DNA from 3 places in the Tritonibacter mobilis F1926 genome. Region 2 is predicted to be linked to each of the others. Evidence: riboswitches for the same ligand, from Rfam matches in the RefSeq annotation. Region 2 holds a riboswitch; each other region holds the start of a gene.
The links. Region 2 has a riboswitch for thiamine pyrophosphate ahead of thiC (phosphomethylpyrimidine synthase ThiC). Riboswitches for the same ligand answer to the same signal wherever they lie in the genome.

Region 1 (9,918 bases), 1.1 Mb from region 2:
GATCGTAGCCGTTTCCCCGGAAATTGAGCCGACCCTGTCGATCATGTCATGGTTCTCAAACGCGATGATCGATTGCGCCGTCAGACCAGACACCTCGCCGTTGGCATCGGTGGTCACCTCGAAATCCTGATAATGTGCCATCTCATTCACAAGGATTTTGATGGACATCGCCTGCCGCGTCTCTGCCGCGTCGACAAGTGCGGTTTTGGATTGATTAAACAGGACAAAAAACAACGCTGCGGCCAATCCGCACAGCAACAAGGTAACACCGAAACCGATCTGAAAACCTAGTCTGTTGAACGCATGTTTCATAAGACACCTCCACAGTGGAATACCTCGTCTCTAAACATCCGCACCTAAACAGAGCGTTATCAAACTCCCGGACTATTCCACAAAACTGGACTCACTTTTAACGGTGTTTTGCGCGCCGACGGTTTTGAAAAACCGAAATATACAAGGCCGTGCGCATCATAATAACCAAGTCGGTTAGCAGATAAGTAAGCGTATTCTATAGTTTAATCAGCGCAAAACACCTGGGAGATGGTGCCTATTCATCCAGGCCACCTCCCGCGTGCACAACAACAAAGAGAGCAACAGAAAATACTGCCTTGGCAAAACAAAAAACTGACGCGTTTGCGCCGTCATTTACCACCATAGTCACAGACTAGGCAGCGGCAGCGCACCATGCAGCAATCTATGATTCTGTCACCGGCGACCAATTCAGCCGATATGGCCTTGATTTTCACCAATCTGCCCACGGTGCAGCAATAGGTGATCAAGGATCACGCAAGCCATCATCGCTTCGGCGACAGGTACCGCGCGGATACCTACGCAGGGATCGTGTCGACCTTTGGTAATGACTTCGGTTGTTGTGCCATCCTTGCGGATCGACTGGCGCGGCGTGAGAATGGACGAGGTCGGCTTCACAGCAAAACGCACCACCACATCCTGACCGGTAGAAATACCACCCAGAATGCCGCCTGCATGGTTCGACGAATAAACCGGCGCGCCGTCATTGCCCATGAAGATCTCATCGGCATTCTCAGACCCTTTCAACTGGGCCGCATGCATCCCTTCGCCAATCTCGACGCCTTTGACCGCGTTGATCGACATCATGGCGGCAGCAAGATCGGTGTCGAGCTTGCCATATATCGGCGCGCCAATACCTGCAGGGACACCGCGCGCAACCACTTCGATTACCGCGCCAACCGAATCATGCTGTTTGCGCAAGGCTTGCAGATAGTCTTCCCAAGGTTGAACAGCCGCCGCATCGGGAATCCAGAAGTCATTCTGATCAATCGCCGCCCAGTCAAAGCGCGTACGGTCAATCTCCATCTCACCCATCCGGGTCATATAACCTTTGATCTCAAGCCCCGGCACCAACGCTTTGATCGCCTCACGGGCAACACCGCCCGCAGCCACTCGCGCCGCAGTTTCGCGTGCAGAAGACCGCCCGCCACCACGATAGTCACGATTGCCGTATTTCTGGAAGTAGGTGATGTCCGCATGCCCCGGGCGGAAAGTTTGCGCAATCTCGCCATAGTCCTTTGAGCGCTGGTCGGTGTTCTCGATCATCAACTGGATCGGTGTGCCGGTGGATTTGCCCTCAAACACGCCCGACAGGATTTTCACGGCATCCGGCTCATTGCGCTGCGTGGTATTCTTGTTTTGACCGGGACGACGTTTATCCAGCCAGTGCTGCAACATCTCTGGTGAGATGGGCACATTAGGCGGGCAACCATCCACGGTCGCCCCCAAAGCGGGCCCATGGCTTTCACCCCAAGTGGTGACACGAAAAAGGTGGCCGAAAGAGTTCATGGACATGCGCGCGGGTCTCCTTTGGTTTGTTCCTTTAGCGGCAAAGCCCGCCGGGGAAAAGAGATCCGCGCATTACCCCCACACAACGGACAAAAAAATCCCCCTTCTTCGCCCGAGAAACGGTAGGCCCGTGAACACAACACAGATAGCGAAGTAAATTCAAAGGGGCGCTACCCCTTCGGCCCAATGGGCCTCATCCCCGGGATACTTCAGGTTAGAAGAAAAGGGGACTTCGGCCTTCTTCTAACTCAAAATATCCCGGAGCGCGAGGCAGCGCCTCGCCTGCGCCACCTTGCCAAGCCATGCAACCACACCTAGTGTCACCCCACCTCGGGGTGCGCGTAAATATTGCGCTGAGATGCCGATCTGGCGAACCCGCTGAACCTGAACCGGATTATACCGGCGGAGGGAAGGTTTGGGACGATTTGGAGCAATAGCGCTCAGTCTCCTCCTTACCAACGCCGCATTGGAGGACAACATGAAATCCCTCATCCTTGCGAGCGCCACATTGGTTGCCACCGCTGCCTCGGCAGACACACCTCAGTTGGTGGTCTACACATACGACAGCTTTGTTTCGGAATGGGGGCCCGGCCCCGCTGTAGAAGCCGCGTTTGAGGCCGCCTGTGACTGTGATCTTAAGTTCGTTGGTGCAGGTGATGGCGCAGCCTTACTTGCACGGATCAAATTGGAAGGCGAACGTTCAGATGCCGATATCGTGTTGGGGCTCGACACCAACCTGACCGCAGCCGCCAAAGAAACGGGTCTCTTTGCACCGATGTCTGTCGCAGCGGAATATGCGCTGCCGATCGAGTGGAAAGATACGCATTTTGCTCCTTACGACTGGGGTTATTTTGCCTTTGTCCACAACGCGGATGCTGATGTGCCGTCGAACTTCAAAGCGCTGGGTGAGAGCGATGTGAAAATCGTCATTCAGGACCCGCGCTCCTCAACACCAGGGCTAGGCCTGCTGATGTGGGTTAAGGCCGCCTATGCAGATGAGGCCCCCGCAATCTGGGAAAGCCTCAGTGACAACATCGTCACCGTAACCAAAGGATGGTCGGAGGCCTATGGTCTCTTTCTCGAAGGCGAGGCCGACATGGTGCTCTCCTACACCACCTCGCCAGCCTACCATCTGGTCGCCGAAAACGACGACAGCAAAGCGGCGGCGCTTTTTGACGAAGGACACTACATGCAGGTCGAAGTTGCGGGCAAACTTGCCGCAAGCGACCAGCCGGAGTTGGCGGATCAGTTCCTGCAGTTCATGGTATCTGATGCTTTCCAATCGGTTATCCCGACCACAAACTGGATGTATCCGGCGGTAACTCCCTCCGAAGGTCTGCCTCAGGGGTTTGAAACCCTCGTCAGCCCGGAAAAATCTCTGTTGCTGCCCGAAGAGGAAGCCGCATCTATACGCGCCGAGGCGCTGGACGAATGGCGCGCAGCGCTCAGCCAGTAACCTTGCCTGTGGTCGCGATCTGGCCCGGAACCTGCGCCGCCCTTGGGGTGGCGCTTCTGGTTTTGGGCACTCTTGTTGCAGTGGCATTGCAGGCAGATGACCTTAGTGGTTTTGCAGCCGCCGACTGGGCGGCATTGCGTTTCACGCTGGTGCAGGCCAGCCTGTCGGCGCTCTTGAGCGTGGCGCTGGCAATCCCGGTGGCAAAAGCGCTGGCACGGCGGCGGTTTTTCGGGCGGCGTGTGTTGATCACCCTATTGGGTGCGCCATTTATCCTGCCCGTCATTGTTGCAATTCTCGGGCTACTCTCTGTGTTTGGACGTTCGGGCTGGCTGAGCGATCTACTTGGCCTTGCCGGTCTGCCGCCCGTGCAGATCTATGGGCTGCATGGGGTGGTGATCGCGCATGTGTTCTTCAATCTTCCTTTGGCGACCCGACTTATTCTGCAAGGCTGGCAAGAAATCCCCGCAGAACGGTTTCGCCTTGCTGCACAACTGAATGCAGGCCCTCGCGCCATGTGGCAACTGACCGAAGCCCCAATGCTGCGGCAAGTCGTGCCGGGAACGGCTGCGGTAATCTTTGCCATCTGCGTGTCGAGCTTCGCGGTTGCACTGACCCTGGGTGGCGGTCCCAAAGCCACCACGATCGAATTGGCGATTTATCAGGCCTTTCACTTTGATTTTGACCTTGGACGGGCAGCGATGCTGTCGGGCGTGCAGCTTGTCCTGACAGTGGTGGCCGCATTTCTAGCGCTCAAAGCCTCTTCGACTGAGGGGTTTGGCGCAGGTCTTGATCGTGCCGTGATACGTTGGGATGGCAAAGGAACCTGTGCACGCATAATCGACGGATTCTGGATCGCAGCCGCAGCGCTTTTTCTCATGCTACCTTTGCTTGCCGTATTGATTTCAGGGCTGCCGGGGCTTGTGTCACTGCCAGCATCTGTCTGGGGCGCAACGTGGGTTTCCATACAGGTCGCCACACTCAGCACTGTGTTTTTGTTATGTGTGGCTCTACCGTTATCGGCCAGCATTGCGTTGGGACGCAAAAGGCTCGGCGAAGTGGCTGGCATACTTGGCCTTGCTGCCTCTCCATTGGTGATCGGGACCGGACTGTTTGTGATGGTATACCCTTATATTGACCCGTTCCTGTTGGCCCTGCCTGTCACAGCGCTGGTGAACATGGTGATGGCACTCCCATTTGCGCTGCGGATACTCGTCCCACGTATGCGGCACGTGCTGCACCACAATGCCAGGCTTGCACTTGCACTCGATATGAACGGGCGCACGGTGTGGAGACGTGTTCTTCTGCCTCGATGTCGCGCGCAGATCGGCTTTGCGGCGGGGCTAACGGCGGCGCTGTCACTTGGGGATCTCGGTGTGATCGCACTCTTTGCCGACCCCGAAGTGGCCACTCTGCCCTTGCAAGTCTATCGCCTGATGGGAGCCTACCGGATGGAAGCGGCACAAGGGGCTGCGCTGCTGTTGTTTGTTATATCCATGGGCGCGTTCTGGATTTTGGACCGAGGGGGGCGCCTTCATGCTGAGGCTTAACGCATTGGACATCCGCAAAGGAGACTTCCGCCTTTCCGGCACCGCCGACATCAAAGCTGGCGCACGGGTTGCCGTGATCGGCCCGTCCGGGGCTGGCAAGTCCACCTTTCTCGAGGCGATTGCAGGGTTTCAACCACTCAACAGCGGAAAGATCCTTTGGCGCAGCGACGATCTGACGGCGCGCCCACCGGGAAAGCGCCCCGTCGCAATGCTATTTCAGGATGGCAACCTGTTTCCACATTTGACAGTCGCACAAAACGCGGGACTGGGGATCAATCCCAATCGCAAGCTCACACCCGACGAAATGAAGACTGTAGAAGTCGCGATATCGCGCGTGGGCTTGAGCGGTATGGAGGGTCGCAAACCGGCTGAACTGTCGGGAGGGCAGCAAAGCCGCGCCGCACTGGCGCGTGTGTTGGTGCAACAACGCGACCTGTTGCTGTTGGACGAACCCTTTGCCGCCCTTGGGCCTGCGCTCAAGGCGGAGATGCTGGATCTGGTCAAGGAGATCGCGGCCGAACGCAATATTACGCTCCTGATGGTAAGCCACGATCCAGATGATGCCCGACGTATCACCGACGAAGTCCTGCTCATCGCAGAAGGAAAACTGCATCCTCCCGCCCCAACGGCAGAAACATTAGACAATCCGCCAGCAGCGCTTCGAGAGTATTTGGGAACATGAGCCGAGCCTGCCGCCACCTCAACTTACCTGCTCTCCTTCATTTTTTATGATAGCCCATTTCCCTCATTGCGCGCCTCGCGCTAGAGTTGCGACAATCAGGGAGATCCAGTGAGATGAAGCTCTATTATTCGCCCGCCTCGCCCTTTGTGCGCAAAGTCGTGTTGGTACTGCATGAGACTGGCCAGATGGATGATGTGGAATTGCTGCCCGTCAGCACCTCTGTGACCGGGCCAGATTCGGCGCTGGCAGCCAGTAACCCACTGGCAAAAATCCCGGCCTTAATCCGCGACGGCGGCCCGACGCTTTATGACAGCCGGGTCATATGCGAATTTTTAGACGCGCGTGCAGACGGGGCGCTTTACCGCGGTGGATGGGACATGAAAGTTCTGGAGGCCACGGCGGATGGCATCATGGATGCGGCAGTTTCCATGTCCTATGAAAAACGCCTGCGCCCCGCTGAGAAGCAATGGGACGCGTGGCTTGAAGGGCAGCTGTGCAAGGTGGTCGGAGCCTGTGCCGCAATCGAGACTCGTTGGATGCCATTGCTGTCGGGACCCGTAAATATTGGCCAATTAGCCGTTGCAGCAGCTCTGGCTTATGTGGATTTCCGACACCCCGATGCGGGCTGGCGAGACGCATCACCCCAGCTGGCGAAGTGGTTTGAGACCTTTGAAACACGGCCCTCAATGCAGGCAACCCGACCTGACGCAGCCTGAAGCAAAGAGTTCACTTCGTTTAAATGAGGGTGAGTCAGATAGGAGGCGAAGGCGCAGCAGTGCAACAGTTCTGTGAAAGAATGCAACACTCAGGCGGGCCTGCGCTGCTTTGACCGCTAGACGAACCCGGTTTGCATCGCTAGACACGCGGCTGAGTCACCGCGTTTATTGCGGTGTAAGCGCATGTTTGCCCTAAACGGGCGCTGAAACTTGGAGAAAACTCGTGTCCCACGCAGAAGACCACGAAGGAACCCGGAGAGATTTCCTCTACTACGCCACAGCTGGCGCAGGGGCAGTCACCGCGGGTGCCGCCGTTTGGCCACTGGTCAACCAGATGAATCCCTCGGCTGACGTTCAGGCCCTGTCCTCCATCCTTGTGGACATTTCAGGCGTTGACGTCGGCACACAAATCTCTGTCATGTTCCTCGGCAAACCGGTGTTCATTCGCCGCCGCACGCAGGAAGAAATTGACGAAGCGCGCGCAGTCGAGATGCAGGAACTGATCGACTCGTCCTCGGAGAACCCCAACAAGCCGGGCACCGATGCTTCGGATGAAAACCGTACTCTTGACGAGAACGGCGAATGGCTGGTGATGATGGGTGTCTGTACCCACCTCGGCTGTGTACCGCTTGGCGATGGTGCCGGTGAATTTAATGGCTGGTTCTGCCCATGCCATGGTTCGCACTACGACACCGCAGGCCGTATCCGCAAAGGTCCCGCGCCGCAGAACCTGCACATCCCGGTGGCTGAGTTCACCGACGAAACCACCATCAAGCTAGGATAAGGGGGTCGCACGCATGTCAGGAATTCCGCACGACCATTACGAACCCAAGACAGGCCCGGAAAAGTGGTTGCACAGCCGCCTGCCCATCGTCGGCCTCGTCTATGACACCATTATGATCCCCACCCCAAAGAACCTGAACTGGTGGTGGATCTGGGGTATTGTGCTCGCCTTCTGTCTGGCGCTGCAAATCGTTACCGGCATTGTTCTGGTGATGCATTATACGCCCCACGTAGATCTGGCTTTTGCCTCCGTTGAGCACATCATGCGCAACGTGAATGGCGGCTATATGATTCGATATATGCACGCCAACGGCGCTTCGCTGTTCTTTGTGGCGGTCTACATCCACATCTTCCGCGGCCTGTTCTACGGCTCTTATAAGGCCCCGCGTGAAATCACGTGGATTGTGGGCATGCTGATCTATCTGATGATGATGGGCACTGCCTTCATGGGTTACGTTCTGCCTTGGGGCCAGATGTCCTTCTGGGGTGCAACCGTGATCACCGGCCTCTTTGGCGCGATCCCATTCATTGGCGAGCCGATCCAGACTTGGCTTCTGGGTGGACCTGCGGTTGATAACGCAACTCTGAACCGCTTCTTCTCGCTGCACTATCTGCTGCCCTTCGTGATTGCCGCCCTTGTGATCGTTCACATCTGGGCCTTCCACACCACGGGCAACAACAACCCCACCGGTGTTGAAGTGCGTCGCGGCTCCAAGGAAGAAGCCAAGAAAGACACCCTGCCGTTCTGGCCCTACTTCGTGATCAAGGATTTCCTTGGCCTCGCGGTGGTATTGGTGATCTTCTGGGCCATCGTCGGCTTCATGCCGAACTACCTTGGTCACCCGGACAACTACATCGAAGCCAACCCGCTGGTGACTCCTGCGCACATCGTTCCGGAATGGTACTTCCTGCCCTTCTACGCGATCCTGCGGGCCTTCACCTCTGAGGTCTGGGTTGTACAGATCGCGTCCTTTGTGACCGGCGGTATCATCGATGCGAAGTTCTTCGGTGTTCTGGCGATGTTTGGTGCGATTGCTGTTATGGCGCTGGCACCGTGGCTTGATACCTCTCGCGTGCGCTCGGGCAAATACCGCCCGCAGTTCAAGTGGTGGTTCCTGCTGCTGGTCATCGACTTCTTCGCCCTGATGTGGCTGGGAGCGATGCCTGCGGAAGAGCCCTATGCGTCCTTCTCGCTGATCGCTTCTGCCTATTGGTTCGGCTACTTCCTCGTGATCCTGCCGCTCTTGGGTGTGATCGAGAAGCCCGAAGCCATGCCCGCAACCATCGAAGACGATTTCAATGCCCACTACGGCAAGAAATCCGAAGCTACTCCTGCTGAATAAGAAGAAGGACAGCTACCAATGTTCAAGAAACTTGTAACCGGTGCTGCTTTCGCTCTGGCACTCGTCCCAGCCGCATCATTCGCGGCTGGGGGTGAGGGTCACATCGAAGACTTCGCCTTCTCGTTCGAGGGTCCGTTTGGAACCTATGATCAGAACCAGCTTCAGCGTGGCCTTCAGGTCTTCACCGAAGTCTGCGCTGCATGTCATGGTCTGAAACAGGTCCCGATCCGTACACTTTCAGACGAAAGCGGCCCCGGCATCCCCGAGGATCAGGTGCGCGCCTATGCGGCGGACAATTTCGAGGTGTTCGACGCCGCGCTGGACGACTTCCGCCCGGCGACTCCGGTCGATCACTTCCCGGCCAACACCTCTCTGGGTGCACCGGACCTGAGCCTGATGGCAAAGGCCCGTGCAGGCTTTCACGGCCCATATGGTCTGGGTCTGAACCAATTGTTCAAAGGCATGGGCGGTGCAGAATATATCGCGTCGCTGATGACGGGTTACACTGGCGAGACCAAGGTCGAAGCAGGCACAACCTTCTATGAAAACACGGCCTTTGCAGGCGGTTGGATTTCCATGGCGCCGCCCTTGGCGGATGAACAGGTCGAGTTCATCGACGGTCATGAGAATGATCTGGAAAGCCTGTCAAAAGACGTCGCTGCTTTCCTGATGTGGACAGCAGAACCCAAGATGATGGCCCGGAAACAGGCTGGTTTCATCGGCGTGCTGTTCCTGACGGTATTGTCGGTGTTGCTGTACCTGACCAATAAGCGTCTGTGGGCCCCGCACAAGGGCAAGAAGACCTCCTGAGAGGTCTCCTCCTAACAAAATCAAGAAGCCCTCGTATCAGATGATACGGGGGCTTTTTTTATCAAGGAGGTCGTGAGGGGCCAGCCCCTCTGCGCCTGTGGCGCATTCACCCCGGGATATTTGGCGTTAGAAGAGATTGGCCTCAGCAAAAAAATCGTGACGGCATGGGCGAATTTTTGGTCATCGAAAGAATAGTCTCAACGCTGGTTTTCAGAGGCTGAGTACTGTCGAGTGAGATATCATATGAGAGGCCATTATGGACATGTGTAAAGTCCTGCGCGGCGCTTCCAGCAGGGCGATCTCCTCGCGCTGTTTCTCGTGCCTCCAGGGTTGCGAGCGGGGCCATCAAACCGATGAACATCACATTGTGCGAGGCCAACAAAGCCTGCAACTCTGCATGCCAACCAGGGGTGTTGAGGATATGTTCGACGATCAGATCGTTGCCCGCATCGGCAAAGCCGGCAATGGCGCGGTGAAAGCCCGAGAAGAACCTCGGCCGCGCGGTCTTCCAATCTGGGTAAGCAGAGGGTTCCCACGCCCCGCTGTCGCGCAGGTGGTCAATTGAAAGATGCAGATAGGGCCGGTCTGATGCCTCGCGAATTGCGGCGGCAAGCGTAGATTTACCGCTGCTGGACGGGCCGTGAAGAAACAAGATCAAGGCCATGTGGTCGTCCTTTATGAGGTCAGGCGGTAAGTTGTGTGCCCTGTATGCCGGTAATACGGGTCTGTATCAGCGCACCTTCGACTTGTGGGATGGCAAAAC
Region 2 (9,918 bases):
CCCGGTTTTGACGTCATCGCGGTCCGGCAGGCCGAGATGTTCCTTCGGTGTCACATAACAGAGCATCGCACAGCCAAACCAGCCGATCATCGCCGCACCAATGCCGGAGGTGATGTGATCGTACCCCGGCGCAATATCCGTGGTGAGCGGCCCCAGCGTGTAAAACGGCGCCTCGTGGCAGCATTCCAGTTGCTTGTCCATGTTCTCCTTGATCTTGTGCATGGCCACATGGCCCGGCCCTTCGATCATCACCTGGCAGTCCTTGGCCCAGGCGATCTTGGTCAGCTCTCCCAGCGTTTCCAACTCGGCAAATTGCGCGGCGTCATTGGCATCCGCGATGGAGCCGGGACGCAGCCCATCGCCCAATGAAAACGACACATCATAGCGGCGGCAGATGTCGCAAATCTCCTCGAAGTGCTCATAAAGGAAGCTCTCGCGATGGTGATGCAGGCACCACTTCGCCATGATCGACCCACCGCGCGACACGATCCCGGTGACGCGTTCCACAGTCATCGGCACCATATGCAGCCGCACGCCCGCATGGATGGTGAAGTAATCGACGCCCTGTTCCGCCTGTTCGATCAGCGTGTCGCGGAATACCTCCCAGGTCAGATCCTCGGCAATGCCGTTCACCTTCTCCAGCGCCTGATAGATCGGCACGGTGCCGATGGGCACGGGGCTGTTGCGGATGATCCATTCACGGGTGTTGTGGATATTGCGGCCCGTCGAGAGATCCATCACCGTATCCGCGCCCCAGCGGATCGCCCAGACCAGTTTGTCCACCTCTTCCTCCATCGAGGAGGTGACGGCGGAGGTGCCCATATTGGCGTTGATCTTCACCTTGAAATTGCGACCGATGATCATCGGCTCCAACTCCGGGTGGTTGATATTGGCGGGGATAATGGCGCGTCCTGCGGCGATTTCAGCGCGTACAAATTCCGGCGTCACATAGTCGGGAATGTTTGCGCCAAAATCCTCCCCATCGCGGGCGCCATGACAGGGCGACAGCTCCCGGAGTTGGTTTTCGCGGATCGCCACGAACTCCATCTCGGGCGTAATGATGCCAGCGCGCGCATAGGCCAGCTGGGTTGGTGCTGCATCATTCGCCCCGCGCAGAGGGGCCGGTTTTACAGGGAATTCCGGCACCAGCCGGTCGCCTGCGACAAAGCCATTGTCTGCAGCGGTCACATCCCGGCCAGTGTATGCCTCAACATCGCCGCGCGCCTTGATCCACGCCGCGCGCAACGGGGCCAATCCGTCGCGAATGTCGGTCACCACATCGGGGTCAGTATAGGGCCCGGAGCTGTCATAGACCGGCAGCGGCGCCTCGCCCGCGGTGGGGTGGGTGGCAATTTCGCGCATCGGCACGCGGATGCCTTCATGCATCTCGCCTGCCACATAGATCTTACGAGAGGCGGGCAATGCGCCTGTGGTGATCTTTGGGTTGGGGACGTTCATCTTGGTGCTCCTCGAGTCCATTCTCAAAAACACCAATTGAGCCGGGCCTAAGGAAAACGGGGCAGGGTGTTCAGATCCTGCCGTATCAGATCAGCGCGAACGCGCCCTGAACGGGAGCGGTGCGCGGCTGTCCTAGCTTCCTACGCCAGTATCAACTGGGTCAGGTTCTAAGGGTCGCGTCACCGGGATTTTTCCCTGTCTGCCTCTCAGTCCCCTCGGCGGGACTCCCCTGCGTGCCTTAGGGGTAGGGGAGGGGGACGTGGTGCGTCAAGCGGATTTTCCATCGCCCTTTCAATGGGCCCCTTTTCGCGTCTGCCGGGCGCTCAGGCGCGCGAGACGTCTTCAAGGCGACGAAAAATCAAGGATTTAAACTCTTGCGACTCATTTTATATATTATCTATAAAATTAGAAATCGCCTTTGACGTGTTCCCTGCCATCTGCCCAGCGAGGTTTCTCCATGCTCGATACGCCCCTTATCCGCACCGACTGGACCCGGCAGGAGGCAGAAGAGATTTATGCCCAACCCTTCATGGATCTGCTGTTTCAGGCCCAGAGTCTGCACCGCCAGATGTTTGATCCCAACGCGGTGCAGAAATCGCGCCTCCTGTCGATCAAGACCGGCGGCTGCGCCGAGGATTGCGCCTATTGCTCGCAATCGGCACGCAATGGCGCGCAGCTTCCGGCGTCCAAACTGATCGAGGTGCAGCGTGTCATCGCCGAGGCCAAGAAGGCCCGCGCCGCTGGTGCCACGCGCTACTGCATGGGCGCGGCATGGCGCAGCCCCAAGGCGCGCGACATGGCTCAGCTGGAAGCGATGATCGAAGGCGTCAAGGCGCTGGGGATGGAGACCTGCATGACGCTGGGTATGCTGGAGCAGGATCAGGTGCTGCGCCTGCGGGATGCGGGTTTGGATTACTACAATCACAACATCGACACCTCGGAGCGCTACTACCCGGAGGTCATCACCACCCGCAGCTTTGCGGACCGGCTGGAAACCCTGGCGCGGGTGCGCGAGGCCGGCATCAACGTCTGCTCTGGCGGTATTCTTGGCATGGGCGAAGAGCGCGGCGACCGGATCGACATGCTGTTGAGCCTCGCGACGCTGCCGGAACATCCGCAATCGGTGCCGATCAACATGCTGATTCCGATGGCAGATACGCCACTGGCCGACACGCCTCCGCTCGATCCGATCGAATTCGTCCGCACCATTGCGCTGGCCCGCATCCTGATGCCGCGCGCGCATGTGCGGCTCTCGGCCGGGCGCACCGAAATGAGCGATGAACTGCAGGCGATGTGCATTTTTGCCGGGGCCAATTCCATCTTTATGGGCGACACGCTCCTGACCGCGGACAATCCAGAAGAGGACGCGGACGAGGCGCTGTTTGAACGGCTGGGCCTCAGCGCCATGGCCGCGGGAACGCACGGCACGCGCTAATCTGCGACAACAGCGCTCTGGCGGCGGCATATCTTTCACGCTAGGCTCGCGCGGACGACATGCAAAGGACGACCCCATGCAGCTTGCCTATGTGATGACCACCGAACGCGGCGCCACGGATCGCCTGCTGACCGCTCTGGCAGAGCGGCTCGCCGCACAGGGTATCCGCACCGCAGGCATCGTGCAGACCAATACCGAATGCTATGACAACAAGCTTTGTGATATGGATGTGCGCGTGTTGCCCGATGGCGAAACCATCCGCATCTCGCAATCGCTGGGCGAAGGGGCCCGCGGCTGTCGCCTCAACCCAGAGGCGCTCGAACGCGCCGTTGGCCTTGTGACCAGCGCGCTGGACGCAACACCGGCCCCACAAGTCCTGATCGTCAACAAATTCGGTAAACACGAGGCCGACGGGCGCGGCATGCGCCCCCTCATCGGTGAGGCGCTGGCCATGGGGCTGCCCGTGGTCTGCGGCGTCAATCGCATGAATGTCGCCGCCTTCGAGAGCTTTGCCGAAGGCGTCTCCCAAGAAGCCGCCCCGGATCTGGATGCGCTGGTAGCTTGGGTTGCGGCTGCAATTTCCCAACCGGTCTGAGGCCCAGACCCTTCATCTTCTCAAAAATATCCCGGGGTCCGGGGCAGCGCCCCGGCGGGATCAGAGCTTTGACGATATGATCCCGGTGGCAAAGCCCCCTTGCCGCAACTCGCCAAACAAGCGTTGGTATTCGATCTTGGGACAGCGGTTCTGGATCACCGTGACGCCACGCGCTTCAGCCTGTGCCGCCGCGTCTTTGTGCTCGACCCCGATCTGCATCCAGATCGTTTGCAACGACGCAAAGGCCATAAGCGCCTCGTCGACAATCTCTGGGACCGCTTCTGAGCGGCGAAAGATATCGACCATATCCACCGGCTCATCAATGTCGGCAAGTGTCGCGCGCACGGTCTCACCAAAGAGCTCCTTGCCAGCGTGACCGGGGTTTACCGGAATCACCCGGTAGCCTTTCAGCGACAGGTATCGGGCGACATAAAAACTCGGTCGCACGGGATTGGCAGAGACCCCGACCACGGCAATGCTGCGTGTTCGGCGCAAGATATCGGTCAGGAGCGCATCAGAATACATAAAGACACTGTGTAAGCCCCGCCTAGCGCGCGCAAGCCCTCTCGCGCGGGGTGGGCGAACGGGTCCCCCAACAGAGCAAGAAAAAAGCGCCCGAAGTTGCTTCGGGCGCGAGGTGTGGAACGAGGGACAGTGAAAAAGATCTATGGCGGTTCCAGTGCCACAGTCTGATTAGGAATCTGGGGCGTTTATATTCCAAAAAAAGGGGCGCTCTCGTTTTCGTGAATAAGGTGCGAGCTTTGCAACTTGACAAGAGCGCCATTGCCACACCGCGCGCTGCGACGTCAGCGCGGAAAACAGGCTGAGCGGATCAGTCCTGATGCAGAGCGTCGGGCCATTCTGCATGAGCGGCCTCAATCATCTGGTTTTGATCCTCCAGCCACAGGCTGCGTCCACGCGGCGTGCGGAAAAGATAGAGCTGCCCGTCCACAATTTCCCATGTGTCAGGATCGCCTTCAAAAACTTTCCCACGCGCCAACCCATAGGCGCAATGCCCGCCAAATCGCGGTGCAAAGGCACGAGGATTGGCCTCGAACCGGGATTGATTTTGCGCTGAATGAAACAGCCAGACCGCCCCTTTCCACATCAAGGCGTGGTCTTCATGCCCCTTCATCGGTTCATGCGCCACATGGAAGGACACCGGATCATACCCCCCGATCGCCAGCCCATCCTGCACCACCACATACACCGTTTGTGCCTTGGCTTTGGTCGAGGGCAAAAGCGACACCGCCCCCCCAAGCGCAAAAGCAAGGCCCGTGCCACGCAGAATATATGTCAGACAGTCGGTCAGCACCCGGTAGGTCTCCGTTTGTTCGTATCGCGCCGGAGAATGCCCAAGCTCGCGTCATCAGAAAAGGGACTAAACGGGAAAGTGAATGCGCTGTGCGCAAAGCGGCGCACCACTGCAGCCCTGAGGACACAGCAACTGCGCAGATGCGATTGCCCTGAACCGGCGCGTCTCTCTTTCAGTCGAAAATATCCTCGATCACATCAAAGACTTTCTTCCAGGAGGACTTCTTTTTCTTCTTATGCTTCTTCATCAGCTTGGCATTGGCCAACTCGTAAGCGAGCGCGCCCCAGTCGCCCGATTTGGACTTCTTGGGCTTTTTCGCCTTGGCTGGTTTTGTCGCCTTTGGCATTTTCGCCCCCTTATGTTCGCTGAGGGGGCGTTGTTTTTGGGCCGAGAGGGGCGCGCCACAGGTGCCACAGACCAGCGCATGTAGGGCTGCATCAGGGACAAAGGCCGATTGCACGCCGCAATAGCAGCAAATGATCAGCTTGCCTCCGGGAATGCTCTTATGTGCGATGGGGACCTCCTGTGTGCCTCAACCCTTCAGAGATGCATATAGGGAGAGTGCAGCCGCATTTGAAACATTCAACGAGCCAAAACCCCGCGCTGCGTCGATTTTGACCAGTTTATCCACGGTTTCCTTGGTTTTTTGCCGCAAACCCGGCCCCTCAGCGCCAAGCACCAGCGCAATCGGCTCTTTGGTGCGCCCTGCCACGGCCTCTTCAATGGTTTCTTCGGCCTCACCGTCCAGCCCCAGCACCAGATACCCCATTTGTTGCAGTGCAACGATGGTGTCCGAGAGGTTGCGCATCCGCAGATAGGGCTGGCGTTCCAGCGCACCCGATGCGGTCTTGGCGAGCGCGCCTGTCTCTGGCGCCGAATGGTGCCGGGTGCCGATCACCGCAGAGGCTCCCAATACTTCGGCAGAGCGCAGGATCGCACCAACGTTATGGGGATCTGTCACCCGGTCCAGCAGGAGCACACGCGGGACCTCAGCCCCGATACAGTTTTCATCGAGGCCCCCCCAGTTCAGAGGCTTCACTTCCAGCGCCGCCCCCTGATGCACCGAACCGGGATCGATGGGCACTGAGAATTTGCGCGGGTCGACCACTTCGGGGGTGACCCCAGAGGCGGTGATCGCATCTTCCAGTTTGTTGTGGGCATTTAATGTCACCACAAGACGCAGTTTTTCACGCTTTGGATTCAGCAGAGCGTCGCGCACAGCATGAAGACCAAAAAGCCAGACGGTCTCGGCAGATGCAGCTTTCTTGGCCTTCTCTTTATCCACCACCCAAGAGGGTTTCTTGCTGGGTTTCTTGTTCATGGCGCGCTCCGGAAAACAAAATTCGAGGTGGGCGAAAAAAGTTGTGCTTTTGCTGTTGACGCCCGATTGGGGTGCTTGTAATCACGCCTCCACGTTAGGTGCAACAAGCTTCTGACAGTGGGCGACAGGCCGCAAGGTGTGGCAGGGGACTGTAACTCCCTCGCGGAGACGCACGCCTGGTTCGATTCCAGGGTCGCCCACCATCTCACTCTTGAGATGGTATTTAAACTCCCGATGATACATGTATAGCGGATTGAAAATTATCCGATTTTTGCGCGCTCTGTGATATTGGGCACGAACATCGCATCCCTGCGCCGGCGATGCTGTGCGTGGTTTTGACCCCTCTTTCCCTCGTCATAGACTATGTTCGCACGCCACCGAGCAGAGGCAAGCGGCGCCAAATACATCGCCTGCGTTTTCGATGCTGAGGTGTGTCTGGCGGAGGGGCGCGCGCAAGTCGCCACGGCCTTGGTGGCGCGTCTTGCTGCGCCTTCAGGGTGTCGCTCCTTGCTGGCAGGGGAGTGCTCGCAAAGCGGCAGGGTCTATCCCTTGGGGCGGGCCGCTTTTTCGGCGATGCCGCTCAGGCCCTGACGCTCGGCCAGAACCTTAAGCACATCATCCAGCGCCACATCGCGCGCCGCCAGCATCACCAGGAAATGATAGAGCACATCCGCGCCCTCAGACGCGAGCCCGGCTTTGTTGTCCTTCACCGCCTCGATGATGGCCTCTATGGCTTCTTCACCGAATTTCTCCGCACATTTCTCCGGCCCTTTGGACAAGAGTTTCGCGGTCCAGCTGGTGTCTGGATCGGTGCCTTTGCGCGACAGAATGGTCTGTTCGAGGTCATGCAGAAGAGTCATTGGAGCCTCATCGGGATGCCGTTGGCAATCATGTGCTCTTTGGCCTGTTGCACCGTGTATTCGCCGAAGTGGAAGATCGAGGCAGCCAGGACCGCGCTGGCGCCACCTTTGGTCACACCGTCCACGAGGTGATCCAGAGTGCCGACACCGCCAGAGGCAATCACCGGCACATCCACCGCATCGGAAATCGCGCGGGTCATCTCGAGGTTGAAACCCGATTTGGTGCCGTCGCGATCCATCGAGGTCAGCAGGATCTCGCCCGCGCCCTTGGCGGTTACAAGACGGGCAAATTCCACCGCGTCGATGCCGGTTTCGCGGCGCCCGCCATGGGTGAAGATCTCCCATTTACCGGGGGCGACGGATTTGGCGTCGATGGCGCAGACGATGCACTGGCTGCCGAACTGGTCGGCGGCCTCGCGGATCACATCCGGGTTGGCCACTGCAGCAGAGTTGAAAGAGACCTTGTCCGCGCCCGCCAGCAGGAGTGCGCGCACATCGTCCCTGGTGCGTACGCCGCCGCCCACGGTGAGCGGCACAAAGCATTGCTCGGCAGTGCGGCGCACCATGTCAAACATCGTGCCGCGGTTTTCATGGGTCGCGTGGATGTCGAGGAAACAGATCTCATCGGCACCGGCGGCGTCATAGGCGCGCGCGGCCTCCACCGGATCGCCTGCGTCACGCAGGCCGACAAAATTCACGCCCTTGACCACACGGCCATCGGCGACATCGAGACAGGGAATGAGACGGGTCTTAAGCATATTTGCCTTATGGACCGGAACCGGCGGCGGGAAAAGAGGGCATTGCGCGCGGGCGTGCGAATTGCACGAGGGGGCACGGGGCAGATGCGGGCCAGAGGGTGGCCGGTCTTTGCCGATTTCAGCGCTTGTCACGTTTGTGACTGGCGAAGCCCGGTGGCGCGCGCCAGATTTTGCGCCAAATCGTCCATTCGTGATTGAGGAGATCTTATGAAAACCTTTGTAACCGCTGCCGCGATTGCCCTGATGAGCGCCGTGCCCGCCCTTGCGGATCTGGTCAAAGTCGAGAGCCGCCATTCCGTGCCCGCAACACTGGATGCGCTCGAAATGGCGCTGGACAAGGCAGGCGCGACGGTCTTTGCCCGCGTCGATCATGCCAAAGGGGCCGAAGGCATTGGCGAAGAGCTTGCCGCCTCGCAACTGCTGATCTTTGGCAACCCCAAGATCGGCACACCGGCGATGCAGGCCGATGCGCGCGCGGGGCTGTTTTTGCCGCTCAAGGCGCTGGCCTATGAGGACAGCGAGGGCAAGGTCTGGCTCACCTATGAGGATCCGGTGATGATGTTCGAGGGGCTGGATATCAAAGCCAACGCTGAATTCATCGCGGGCATGACTGCTGCGCTGCAAAAACTCTCGGAGGCCGCAACGCAGTAGCAGGTTTGAGGAATGCCCTGTCTCAGCGTGAGCGCTGCGTTAGTGCGGCGTTTGCGCTGAGGCAGCAGGCGTGTCTGCGCGCGCGATCCGGCGCATGGAATCGCGCACGATCAGGATGTGAAACGGCATCACCACCATCAGGTAGATCCGTCCCAGCCAATTGTTACGGTGCACCCAAGTCGCCATGTGAATGCGACCTGCCTCCTGACGCACGCAGATGCGGAAATTCAGGTGGGTGTCATCGGTTCCCAGGATCACCTCCTGCGCATCTTCATAAGTGACCGGAAAAATCGCCCCTTCACCGGTATCGCTCACTTCGGTCTTGAGGCCCAAAGGGCGCACGATGCGGTTGCGCAACGCCAGCAGGGCACTGGCCCATTTGGGCATGCTGAGGCCGATATCCGCCGCCTCTCGTGGGCCAAGGGGGCTCTCCACCACATAGCCATCGATGAAGTCACCCGGTTGAACCATCATCCACAGGGTGGAGGTTTTTGGCAGCGAGCTGGTCTCGATCTTCGGCATGGCGAGGCTCCTTTTTAGGGAGCGTGACAGGCTCAGGCGTGTGGCGCCAGTGGGCAAGGTGCCGCAGATCGAGCGCTGTGTTCTCCAGCGAGGGGAAGGCTCCCGCCCCCGATGCAATCCCCGCCTTTGGCGAGGATCTTTCGGCGTTGGGCCGGGCGCGGAGGCGCGTGTCCGCAGGACACGCGCCTCCGCGGTCGCTTCGATAGGTCAACTGGACAGCTGCAGGCGCGGTCGTGTTAGGAGGGGGCGATCAGCCCTTGAGGACCGCCAGCGCCTCAGAGAGATCAATCGCGCCATCATAGAGCGCGCGACCGGAAATCGCGCCATTGAGCGGCGCGCCGCAGGATTTTAGCGCGCGCAGATCGTCAAGCGAGGAGACGCCGCCAGAGGCGATCACCGGGATCGACACCGCATTGGCCAGCGCGGCGGTGGCGTCAATGTTTGGACCTTTCATCGCGCCGTCGCGCATGATGTCGGTGTAGATGATCGCCGCAACGCCCGCGTCCTCAAAGGACTTCGCCAGATCGGTGACGTCGACATCGGTTTCCTCGGCCCAGCCTTTGGTCGCGACCTTGCCACCACGCGCGTCGATTCCGACCGCGACCTTGCCCGGAAACGCCCGTGCCGCCTCGCGCACCAGATCGGGGTTCTCCACCGCTACGGTGCCAAGGATCACCCGCGCCAGCCCCTTGTCGAGCCAGCGCTCGATGGTCGCCATATCGCGGATACCACCGCCAAGCTGCGCGGGCACCTGACACTGCTTCAGGATCTCCTCAACCGGCGCGGCGTTCACCGGCTCCCCGGCGAAGGCACCGTTCAGATCCACCAGATGCAGCCATTCACAGCCCGCCGCCACGAATTCCAGCGCCTGCGCGGCCGGATTGTCGTTGAACACGGTGGTCTTGTCCATGTCACCATGCAGAAGCCGCACGGCTTGGCCGTCCTTGAGGTCAATGGCAGGGTAGAGGATCATCGGCTGTGCCCTTTTGGTCATGGAGGAGAT
Region 3 (9,918 bases), on a different replicon from region 2:
CCCCACCAAGCCTCAGCTACGATGATTGGACCGGGTAAAATGAACTTGGGCAAACCCGTGAGGCTGACCACTGCCTGCCATAGGAGTAACGCAAATAGGGTTGCCGCGAGGACCGGAAAATACTTCACGCGGCCTGCCCCCGCAAAAGTCGCATTAACGCTGCCTGACATTCCAATGTCGCCAAATCATCCACGGGCCGAGGCACTTGCGCTTCTGGCGTCGGGCATGCAATCAGGGCATCTGGGGTCATCACTACAATCGCATGCCCCAAACGCGCAGCCTCAGCTGGATCATGTGTCACGATAAGAACTGTTCTGCCGCGCAACACATCGACCGCCAGATCCTGCATCAAGGCGCGGGTTTGGGCATCCAGTGCTGAAAACGGTTCATCCAGCAGAACGATTGGTTTGTCTTCCATCAAAGTGCGGGCCAATGCGGCACGTTGGCGTTGCCCGCCCGACAGTTCTGATGGGCGCTTGCCTGCGTGATCGGACAAACCAACGCACGCCAAAATATCCTGCAATTTCTGTTTACACCTTGGTTCTGCACGAAGACGTCCGCCCAGTTGGACGTTCTCTTCTAGCGTTGCCCAAGGCAGCAACAGATCGTCTTGGGCCATATAGGCCACGCGAGAGGCAACTGCGATGTTGTCACTGGCAGTAACGTCGCCCTCGAACACTGCCTCTGTGGGCAAGCCCGAAACCAGACGCAAAATCGTTGACTTCCCGACACCTGACCCGCCCAACAGGCAAGTCCAACATCCAGCTTCAAGGGACAATGAGAGCGGTCGAAAGAGCGGCGCCTCGTCAATCGACGCCGATCCCTTCACCATGATGCCGGGCGCAGGCTTCACGGAGTGAGGCCCATTTGCCAAAAGCCCACTTCAAGCTCGGTCGCGGTTTTAAAGGTTTTGCACAGTCGCGGCCAGCGTGGGGAGGTGGTGAAGTCTTTGCCCAAACGGCGCTCCAACGCATTGTCCAGCAGTATACCAACGGCTTTACAGGCTTCCTGGTAATCATCGCCCGCGTAGGTGTCGATCCAGTCTGCATAGGTTTGCGAACTGGCCTCAGTCGACAGTCTTAACCCAATTTCGCCATATCCCATTACACAGGGCGCAAGTGCTGCGAGCAGGTCCAAAAGGTCACCGCTGTAGCCCGCCTCAAGCACAAAGCGTGTATAGGCCAGGTTTTCCGCACGCTCAGTCGTCGCAAACAGGTCTTCCTGTGATATGCCAGCAGCCTCACAAATGCCGATGTGAAGCTGCATCTCTTCTGCCACCAAAGCGTTCACAGTGGCCACTGCGGCGCGCATTTCACCGTGGGTTTCGGACTTGACCACGGCGAGCGCCCACGCGCGGGAGAAGTGGATCAGAAAGACGTAATCCTGGCGCAAGTAATGCAAAAACGCCTCTCTCGAGAGAGAGCCATCTTTGAGGCCTTCTACAAAGGCATGGCGGGTATAGGCGCGCCACGCCTGCGAAGCACTTTCGCGCATCAGTGCAAAAGCTTTGCCATATGAGGTGCTCATTGTGCTGTCACATCGATTGCAATGGCCTCAACAGGGTTCAGACTGTCGATCATACCGCTGTCTTTGAGAAAGGCCTCAAACCGTGCATAGCGCCCCGCGTCAAATCCTGCCGGACGCAATGCGAAACGTGGCAGCGTATCGACCCAAGCACGGGCATTCAGCTCATCTTGGAGCTCAGTGGAGGTAGCCGCGAAGATCTCCCAGCTTTTCTCAGGATTATTGACGATATACTGGGTCGCTTTTTCTGTCGCTGCGAGGAAACGTGCGATCTTGTCGGCATCCATACGGTCGGGATTGGCGACATAAATCAGTTCATCATAAGACGGCACGCCTTCTTCTTCGACATAGAAACAGCGGCCCTCAACGCCTTCGATTTCCATCTGGTTCAGTTCAAAGTTCCGAAACGCACCGATGACTGCATCGACTTGTCCGGACATGAGAGATGGCGATAGCGAGAAGTTCACGTTGATCATCTCAATATCGTTCGGAGTCACGCCATGTTCGCCCAGCATGGCCTGCAAAACGGCCTCTTCGACTCCCGCAACTGAAAAGCCGATTTTTTTGCCTTTGAGGTCAGATAGCTCCTGAATGGGGCCATCGTTTAATACCAGAAGGCAGTTCAGCGGGGTTGCGACCAACGTTCCCACGCGTTTCAGTGGCAAGCCCTCATGGATCTGCAAATGCAGTTGCGGCTGGTAAGACACTGCCAGATCCGCCTGACCTGCAGCGACCAATCGTGGAGGGGCCGAAGGATCAGCAGGTGCGACGACCTCCACCTCAAGGCCTTCATCCGCGAAATAGCCGTTCTCCTCAGCGATAATGATTGGACCGTGGTCGGGATTGACGAACCAGTCCAAGAGCAGGGTCATTTTATCCTGCGCCATGGCCGGGGTTGCAGCCACAATGGCCAATGCGGCGATGATGTTTTTCATAGTGCGTTTCTTTCGTGTCTTTAGGATGCTGAGGCCGCGACGAGCACAATCTTGCCCGGCCAGATGTCATGGATTTTTTCTGCGGCCCGCCAGGCTCGCAGGCCAGTGGCACAACACAGGACCAGACGGCTGGCCGGATCTGGCAAATCTTGTTCGAGGGCCTCTGCACTGGCATATCGCGCAGTCGGATGAAGCAACGCGGCATCGCTGCGCAGTTCAATAATGTGATCGCAATCTTGCAGATCCGACGCTGCCACAAAGGGAAATGCGGTTTCAGGCTCGGGCGCGTGATCAAAGCGAAAGCTGGTGGAGTGGAAAGATCGGCAATCGACTTGCACCACCTGCCCCAGCGGCGAAGGGTCCAGATCCAGTAGCACATTTAGCGCCATCTGCGCTTGCTGTGCGCCGATCATCGCAACAACAGGGCCCAAGACTCCTGCTGTTTCACAGCTTGCACCACTATCCGGTGCCTCGGGAAAGACTGCGCGCAACGAAGGAGCACCGCCGCAGAACCCACCGACATATCCGCCCAGTCCCAGAACAGAGGCACTCATGAGCGGAATGTGTTTTGCGTAGCAGAGATCGCTCAGCAGGTAGCTGACTGCATAGCTGTCCGCACAGTCCAGAACCAGGTCCACATTCGCAAGTAGAGCCGGCGCATTAGCCGGAGTTAACCTTTGCGCGACGGTTTCGACGGTGATCTCGCTGTTGAGTGCGCGGCAGCGTTTTGCGGCCACGTCGACCTTCATGTGGTCGCAGTCTGCTTCGGTAAACAATGTCTGGCGGTGCAGGTTGGAAAGGGCCACCTCATCGCCATCAATCAGCGTGATATGCCCAACGCCTGCACCAGCGAGGAGCGGCAACACCGGTGCAGCCAGACCACCGGCTCCAACCACCAAGATTTGGGCTGCGGCAAGACGAGTTTGCCCTGTATGCCCGACCTCGGGAAGGATCATCTGACGCGCGTAGCGGCTCATCTTGTGGCCTCGATCCACTGACGCACCCGCGTTTCGGGATCCGGGTTTAGCGTAATATCAGTCACCACGGAGACAATATCGGCTCCCGCCTCCAGCACTCCCGCAGCGCGTTCAACCGACATGCCACCAATGCCCACCAATGGGATGTCCCCGATGCGGGTTTTCCATTCGCTCACCCGAGGCAGCCCTTGTTGATGCCATTTCATCTTTTTGAGGATCGTCGGATAGACTGGTCCAAGCGCCACGTAATCTGGATCTATTGACAGCACGCGGTCGAGTTCGTCTTCGTCATGGGTCGAGACACCCAGTTTGATGCCCGCCGCGCGGATCGCCTTGAGGTCAGCCTCATCCAGATCTTCTTGGCCGAGATGAAGCCAATCGCAACCGAGCTCTATCGCGAGTTGCCAATAATCGTTGACGACCAGAACGGCTCCATATCTGCTGCAAAGATCGCGAGATTGTTCGATTTGCTCTTTCACAACGTCCCTGGACTGGTCTTTGATCCGCAATTGAACCAGTTTCACCCCCAAGGGCAGCATGCGCCTCAGCCAGTCGGCATGATCGAATATCGGATAGAAACGATCCAAGGTCATGATAGGAAAGCCTTTCCAATGACTGGCGTTGAGGCTTCGGCCATATCACGCGCCTCAATTGGGTCTGCTTGATGAGCCAATAAACCAGCCTCGATCGCAGCCATCATCGCGCGCGCCATCGCCACAGGATCACCAGCCCGTGCAACAGCGGTATTCAAAAGCACCGCATCATAACCCAGTTCCATTGCTTGGGATGCGTGGCTCGGCAGGCCAATGCCCGCATCGACCACCAATGGCACCTCTGGAAATTCGGCCCGCATCGCGCGCAGTGCATAGGGGTTGTTGAGCCCCCTGCCCGATCCAATCGGCGCTCCCCAAGGCATCAAGACTTCGCAACCTGCTGCCAGAAGTCGCTCGCCTACGATCAGGTCCTCTGTGGTGTAGGGAAAAACTTCGAAGCCGTCCTCAGTCAGGATTTTCGCGGCTTCGACCAGCTGAAACACATCGGGCTGCAAACTGTCGGTATGACCTATCAACTCGAGCTTGATCCATTTAGTATCAAAGACTTCGCGTGCCATATGAGCAGTGGTGACGGCTTCTTTTACCGTATGGCAGCCAGCGGTATTCGGAAGGATCAGAACACCGAGGTCTTGTATCATTTTCCAAAATGAGGCCCCTGCTCCCCCTGCCCCTTCACGGCGCAAGGAAACGGTTGCCACACTTGCACCACTCTGGCGAAAGGCTTGCTCCAGGATCGCAGGGCTTGGGTACTGTGCAGTGCCCAGCATCAGCGGGTTGGGCAATTGGGTCCCGTAGAAACTTTTCATGATCAGCCTCCCTGCATTGGCGCGACGACCTCAATGCGGTCGCCGTTTTGCAACATGTGGGTTGCGCGCATTGCGGCGGGAACAAACGTCTCGTTCACCGCTGTCGCCACGCGCCCGGAAAACCCACGTTCCTCGAGAAGCGCTGCCAGCGTGGTGGCGACAACGTCCAACTCGGCACCGTTAATTACGATCTTCATCGACCATCTCCGAATGTATGTTGTTCAGCGCCAAATCAGCTACGCCGCGTGCAAGCGCAGGTGCGAGCAGGTAGCCATGCCGGTAAAGCCCATTTGCATAGATCCGCCCGCCGAGACGGCGGATGCGTGGCAGGTTGTCAGGAAATGCGGGCCGTAGATCGACACCGACCTCAAGCACTTCGGCCTCACCAAAAGCTGGGTTCAGCGCGTAGGCTGCGCTCAGCAATTCCAGCATGGAGCGGGCCGTAATGCGCCCGCTGTCTTCGCTCTCAATCATCGTCGCGCCAAGCATGTAGACACCATCGCCGCGCGGCACGATGTAGAGCGGTATGCGCGGATGCAGTAAACGTACTGGCCGCGTTATCGTCACATCCGGACAGCGGATCACCAGCATCTCACCCTTGACGCCGCGCAGATCTCGCAGTGCCTCACGTGCTTGTAAGCCTCTGCAATCTATTGCGTTGACGAGTTGATCTGGAGCGGTTTCCTTGTGGAAGATGATGCCCTTATCCCGCAACGCGTGATAAAGATCCATCAGCGCCCGACGTGGATTAAGATGTGCCTCATTCGCGAAATACAATCCTTGCGAGTAACCGCAGAGATCCGGTTCCAGTTCTGACAACTCCGGCCCGATCTGACGGTATCCCTCGGTACGGCGTGCAAAGCGGCGCAGATCCGGCAGATCGCGTCGCCCGGCGACCACAAGGGTGCCGCGTTCGGTCACATTGGTTTTGCTCTTCCACCAGTGGATCGCTTCCTGACCCAGCCGCAACACCGGTTCCTCGGCGTTTTCATACTCGCACCACGGGGCGAGCATACCTCCTGCCCACCATGAACAGCCATGTGCGCCTGGAGGGCCAGATGGATCAAAGATTTGAACTTTTGCGCCGCTCTCTGCCAGCTCGGTCGCGACAGCTAGCCCTGCAACCCCTGCCCCTATGACGGAATAGAGTGTCATGCTGACCAGAAAGGGTGAAAATGATGAACAGGCCCATGACCGTGTCCAACGTTCAACTCATCTGCTGCGGTGATGGCGTTTTGGAGGTAGCGATGTGCCTCTTGTACGGCCTCGCGCAACACCATTCCTTTGGCTAGTCCCGCAGCGATTCCCGATGACAACGTGCAACCGGTGCCATGAGTGTTATTTGTGTGCTGTCGTGCGGCGCTGAATGTGGCGACAACACTCCCGCCGGAAATCAGGATATCTTCGCAGATATCTCCGGAGGCGTGACCGCCTTTCATCAGTACTGCCTTTGCCCCGAGATCACAGAGCGCAATGCCTTGCGTGATCATTTCATCGGCTGACGTTGCCGTATCTTGGCCAAGCAAACAGGCAGCCTCTGGCAGGTTCGGCGTCAACACCGACGCGCGAGGAAGCAACCGGTCCCGTAGAGTTTCCACCGCCTCTGGTGCAAGCAGCGCATCGCCTGATTTTGCGATCATCACCGGATCAACAACGATTGCCTCTCCATAATTTTCAAGGGCTTGTGCGACACGTTCGATAATACCGGGGGTCGCAAGCATTCCAATCTTGATCGCACGCACATCAAGATCTTCGAGGACTGCATCAATCTGCGCCGCTATAATATCGAGCGGGACAGAATGCACCGCTGTGACTGCACGTGTGTTCTGTGCGGTGATTGCCGTGATGACACTGGCACCATAAACACCGAGGGCCGACATTGTCTTCAGATCAGCCTGAATGCCTGCGCCGCCTCCGCTGTCAGACCCTGCGATGGTCAATGCGATATGCGCCATAGCAATGCTCCCACACTATTGGGGCACCGGCAAAGAGAGAGTCCGCATATCAGAAGACCGTTCCCTACGCCGGAATTGCCCGGATCAGGTTCGATGGGTTAACGCATTCGCGCCTCTCAGCCTCTATGAGGCACCCCAACGGTTCTCTATCCGGGTATCAAGTGTGGCGAGAGAAGTCAAACTGCTCTGAATGGCACAGGCAACTGTAAGTGTAAGGTCAGACGATCTCTGTGCTATACCAGACGTTGCGCGTTGTCAGATAGCTCTCCAATCCTTCGGTGCCGCCTTCACGTCCGTAGCCGCTCGCTTTGACACCGCCAAATGGGGTTTCTGGCAGAGACGCCTCCAACGTGTTGATGGAGAAGTTGCCAACTTCCACCCGGTCAATCATCCGATCGATATAGTCTGCACGATTGGTGAAGCCGTATCCCGCGAGTCCGTAGTCAACCGAGTTTGCCCGTGTGATCGCGTCATCAAGATCGCGAACCGGATTGAGGATCGCAATCGGGCCAAAGGGTTCTTCTTGCATGATGCGGGCTGTGTCTGGCACATTTGCCAATACAGTTGGCTGAAAGAAGTATCCCTTGTCACCAAGGCGTGCCCCCCCGGTGCGCAGCTCTGCGCCTTTAGACACGGCATCTTCAACCAGTTCTGACAAAACAGGGATACGGCGCTCATTTGCCGTTGGTCCCATCTCCACGCCATCATCCATACCATTTCCGACCACAGTTGTCGCAGCCCGTGCAGTAAAGGCATGGGCAAACTCGTCAAAGATGCGTTCATGCACAAAAAAGCGCGTGGGCGAGGTGCAGACCTGCCCGGCGTTGCGCATTTTTCGAATTGCGCCGCTGATCGCGGCTTTTTGGACGTCGGTGTCTTCGCAGACGATCACTGGGGCATGGCCACCAAGTTCCATCAACACCCGCGTATCGCTTTGTGCAGCAAGCCCTGTCAGTTGCCGCCCTACAACGGTTGATCCGGTCAGGGCAACAAGTCGAATGGCTGGCTGTGGGATCAGGAACTCCGAGATCTCGGATGGCTTGCCAAAAACCAGATTGAGCACACCATCGGGAAGCCCTGCCTCTTCAAAAGCCCGAACAATATGGATCGCACCCGCAGGCGTTTCCTCAGCGGCTTTCAGGATGATAGAACACCCCGAAGCGAGCGCGCCTGCGATCTTACGTGCTGGCTGGCTCATCGGGAAATTCCACGGCGAGAAGGCAGCTACGACACCAATCGGGTGATGGTGAACGGAGATTTTGGAGCCAGAAGCAGAAGGGATCACCCGTCCGTAGACTCGCATGGCTTCTCCGGCGTCCCATTCGAAAAACTCAGCACCGCGAATAACTTCGAGCCGCGCTTGCGCCAACGGTTTTCCATGTTCAGCAGTGATCGCTTGTGCAATTTCCTCTTGTCGATCTCTCATGATCGAGGCTGCATGCATAATCAGCTCGGAGCGCGCACGAGGCGACGTCCTACGCCAGACTTCCAGCCCCTTTTGAGCTGCGGTTAAAGCCTCTTCCAGATCCGAAATCCGCGCGCACGGTAGCCGCCCCAACTCTGCTTCGGTGGCTGGGTTCACAACTGGCAGAGTGTCTGGCGTTTCACGCCACTTGCCACCGATAAAGAGTTTCAGGTCCGGATAGGTGCTCATTTCGGCCTCGTTGCTTGCAGTTGCCATGGTTCAACTGTCCTGCGCCAACGGCATCACCTCAACCGAATTGAACAAATACAGGTATCACAAACGCCGATATCAAGTTCGAGGCTGTGAATGCTTGATGTCACCCGACGCGGCATGAAGCGCTTTTAAGAGTGCGCTACCTGCTGGCGAGAGGCTCTGCTTGCCTCGATACGAAACGCCCACCGGTCCGGCACCAAATGGGACAACCCAGTCGACCGGAGCCAATAGGCCACTATCAATGTCGAGCGCCGCGACATGGGCGGGCATCAACCCGACAAAGTCATGACTGCGCAACAAGGAGCGATTGGCAAGATAAGAGACTGATTCAATGGCAGTGCGCGGTGTGTACTGATCTTGGCGGACGAAGAACTGATCTGTTTGTCGCCGCAACGTCGTTTCAACAGGAGGTAAAAGCCAACCAAAGGGCTTGAGCTGCTCAAATGAAACATTGCTGCGTTGTGCAAGCGGGTGCTGCGTGCCCACAACTGCGAGCACACGCTCGTCGAAGAATTTCTCTTGCACGATATTTTCGCGGTGCCGCTGGCTGGGCAACCGGCCAACAACCATGTCAATTTCGCCGGAGAGCAGTCCTGGCATCAGCACTTCATTGGTGCCTTCGACTATTTTGATTGCGACCTTGGGGCGGTCTTCCAGCAGCAACTCAATCGCCATCGGCAGCAGTGACGGAGACGCCGCCAGAAGCGTGCCGACAACCACCCGACCACTGTTGCCCTCGTTTAGATCATCAAGCTCCTGCGCTGCGTTTGAGACCTGAGCAAAGATGAGCTTTCCATGTCGGGTCAAGGACTCGCCGAAAACCGTAGGCACGACGCCGCGGTTGGTCCGGTCAAATAATTTCACCTCAAAATCGACCTCAAGATCCTGAATCATTTTTGTTGCCGCGGGTTGCGAAATATTCAGATCATGGGCCGCGTTTTGAATGCTACCATGCTGCCCCACGGCAACCAAAAGCCTTAGCTGCCGCAGCTTCAGACGTGTCAGAGCACGCTCAACGATACGAGTATGGCGAGTGGCCATTGGATCTCCCTAGGTGGTGATTGCATCAATCTCACGCTCGATTGCTGCCACAGCACTCATTGCGGCAAGTGCTGAACTACGCGGATTATCCGGCAATGTCTGCCCTGCAATGCGAAAGTGGAAACTGCCGAAGGCACCCGATGCATGCACTTCGTGAATGTTCGAGGCGATCGTGGGGTCTGCAATGAGTTCCACGCGGGTCTCATCAAACCCCTGCCCGGCCAGCGCGACAGCCGCCGCGACATTTGCATTCTTTGGATAGCGCACCGCCGCGTCGCGGGCATTCCCTTGAAAGTGCATGACTGCTTCCTGCAAGCTATCGAGATCCAAAACATTTTCAGCCGCAGATCCTTTCCACCCCTTTGGGGGCTTACGACCTGTATATGTGACTGTTTCTAGACCGCCGACTTTGGCTGCGCGCAGGCAATCAAGAGCACCAATTGCGCCA

Region 1: linked by a shared signal. The riboswitch ahead of thiB (thiamine ABC transporter substrate binding subunit) and the one ahead of thiC (phosphomethylpyrimidine synthase ThiC) in region 2 are both predicted to bind thiamine pyrophosphate.
Region 3: linked by a shared signal. The riboswitch ahead of thiD (bifunctional hydroxymethylpyrimidine kinase/phosphomethylpyrimidine kinase) and the one ahead of thiC (phosphomethylpyrimidine synthase ThiC) in region 2 are both predicted to bind thiamine pyrophosphate.

The regions. Positions count from the first base shown of each region.
Region 1 is NZ_CP015230.1:2,944,489-2,954,406, forward strand. Features, by position in the region: gene K529_RS13830 (methyl-accepting chemotaxis protein) at 1-312, opposite strand, end outside; gene aroC (chorismate synthase) at 721-1,824, opposite strand; TPP riboswitch at 2,140-2,246, shown strand; gene thiB (thiamine ABC transporter substrate binding subunit) at 2,297-3,274, shown strand; gene K529_RS13845 (thiamine/thiamine pyrophosphate ABC transporter permease ThiP) at 3,250-4,821, shown strand; gene K529_RS13850 (thiamine ABC transporter ATP-binding protein) at 4,808-5,503, shown strand; gene K529_RS13855 (glutathione S-transferase) at 5,617-6,219, shown strand; gene petA (ubiquinol-cytochrome c reductase iron-sulfur subunit) at 6,443-7,003, shown strand; gene petB (cytochrome b) at 7,017-8,345, shown strand; gene K529_RS13870 (cytochrome c1) at 8,364-9,155, shown strand; gene K529_RS13875 (chloramphenicol phosphotransferase CPT family protein) at 9,298-9,819, opposite strand; gene mtaB (tRNA (N(6)-L-threonylcarbamoyladenosine(37)-C(2))-methylthiotransferase MtaB) at 9,839-9,918, opposite strand, start outside.
Region 2 is NZ_CP015230.1:763,343-773,260, forward strand. Features, by position in the region: gene thiC (phosphomethylpyrimidine synthase ThiC) at 1-1,458, opposite strand, end outside; TPP riboswitch at 1,579-1,699, opposite strand; gene bioB (biotin synthase BioB) at 1,916-2,893, shown strand; gene K529_RS03605 (DUF2478 domain-containing protein) at 2,970-3,488, shown strand; gene K529_RS03610 (CoA-binding protein) at 3,549-4,013, opposite strand; gene K529_RS03615 (YHS domain-containing (seleno)protein) at 4,321-4,803, opposite strand; gene K529_RS23790 (hypothetical protein) at 4,976-5,149, opposite strand; gene rlmB (23S rRNA (guanosine(2251)-2'-O)-methyltransferase RlmB) at 5,336-6,124, opposite strand; tRNA gene K529_RS23410 (tRNA-Tyr) at 6,244-6,327, shown strand; gene K529_RS03630 (phosphoribosyl-ATP diphosphatase) at 6,667-6,984, opposite strand; gene hisF (imidazole glycerol phosphate synthase subunit HisF) at 6,981-7,742, opposite strand; gene K529_RS03640 (DUF302 domain-containing protein) at 7,950-8,393, shown strand; gene K529_RS03645 (DUF2867 domain-containing protein) at 8,433-8,915, opposite strand; gene hisA (1-(5-phosphoribosyl)-5-[(5-phosphoribosylamino)methylideneamino]imidazole-4-carboxamide isomerase) at 9,166-9,888, opposite strand.
Region 3 is NZ_CP015231.1:84,319-94,236, reverse strand. Features, by position in the region: gene K529_RS15900 (ABC transporter permease) at 1-170, opposite strand, end outside; gene K529_RS15895 (ABC transporter ATP-binding protein) at 125-853, opposite strand; gene tenA (thiaminase II) at 850-1,527, opposite strand; gene K529_RS15885 (ABC transporter substrate-binding protein) at 1,524-2,459, opposite strand; gene K529_RS15880 (HesA/MoeB/ThiF family protein) at 2,480-3,436, opposite strand; gene K529_RS15875 (thiamine phosphate synthase) at 3,433-4,029, opposite strand; gene K529_RS15870 (thiazole synthase) at 4,026-4,796, opposite strand; gene thiS (sulfur carrier protein ThiS) at 4,799-4,993, opposite strand; gene K529_RS15860 (FAD-dependent oxidoreductase) at 4,977-5,951, opposite strand; gene thiD (bifunctional hydroxymethylpyrimidine kinase/phosphomethylpyrimidine kinase) at 5,948-6,751, opposite strand; TPP riboswitch at 6,796-6,899, opposite strand; gene K529_RS15850 (NAD-dependent succinate-semialdehyde dehydrogenase) at 6,969-8,432, opposite strand; gene K529_RS15845 (LysR substrate-binding domain-containing protein) at 8,505-9,470, opposite strand; gene K529_RS15840 (aspartate dehydrogenase) at 9,480-9,918, opposite strand, start outside.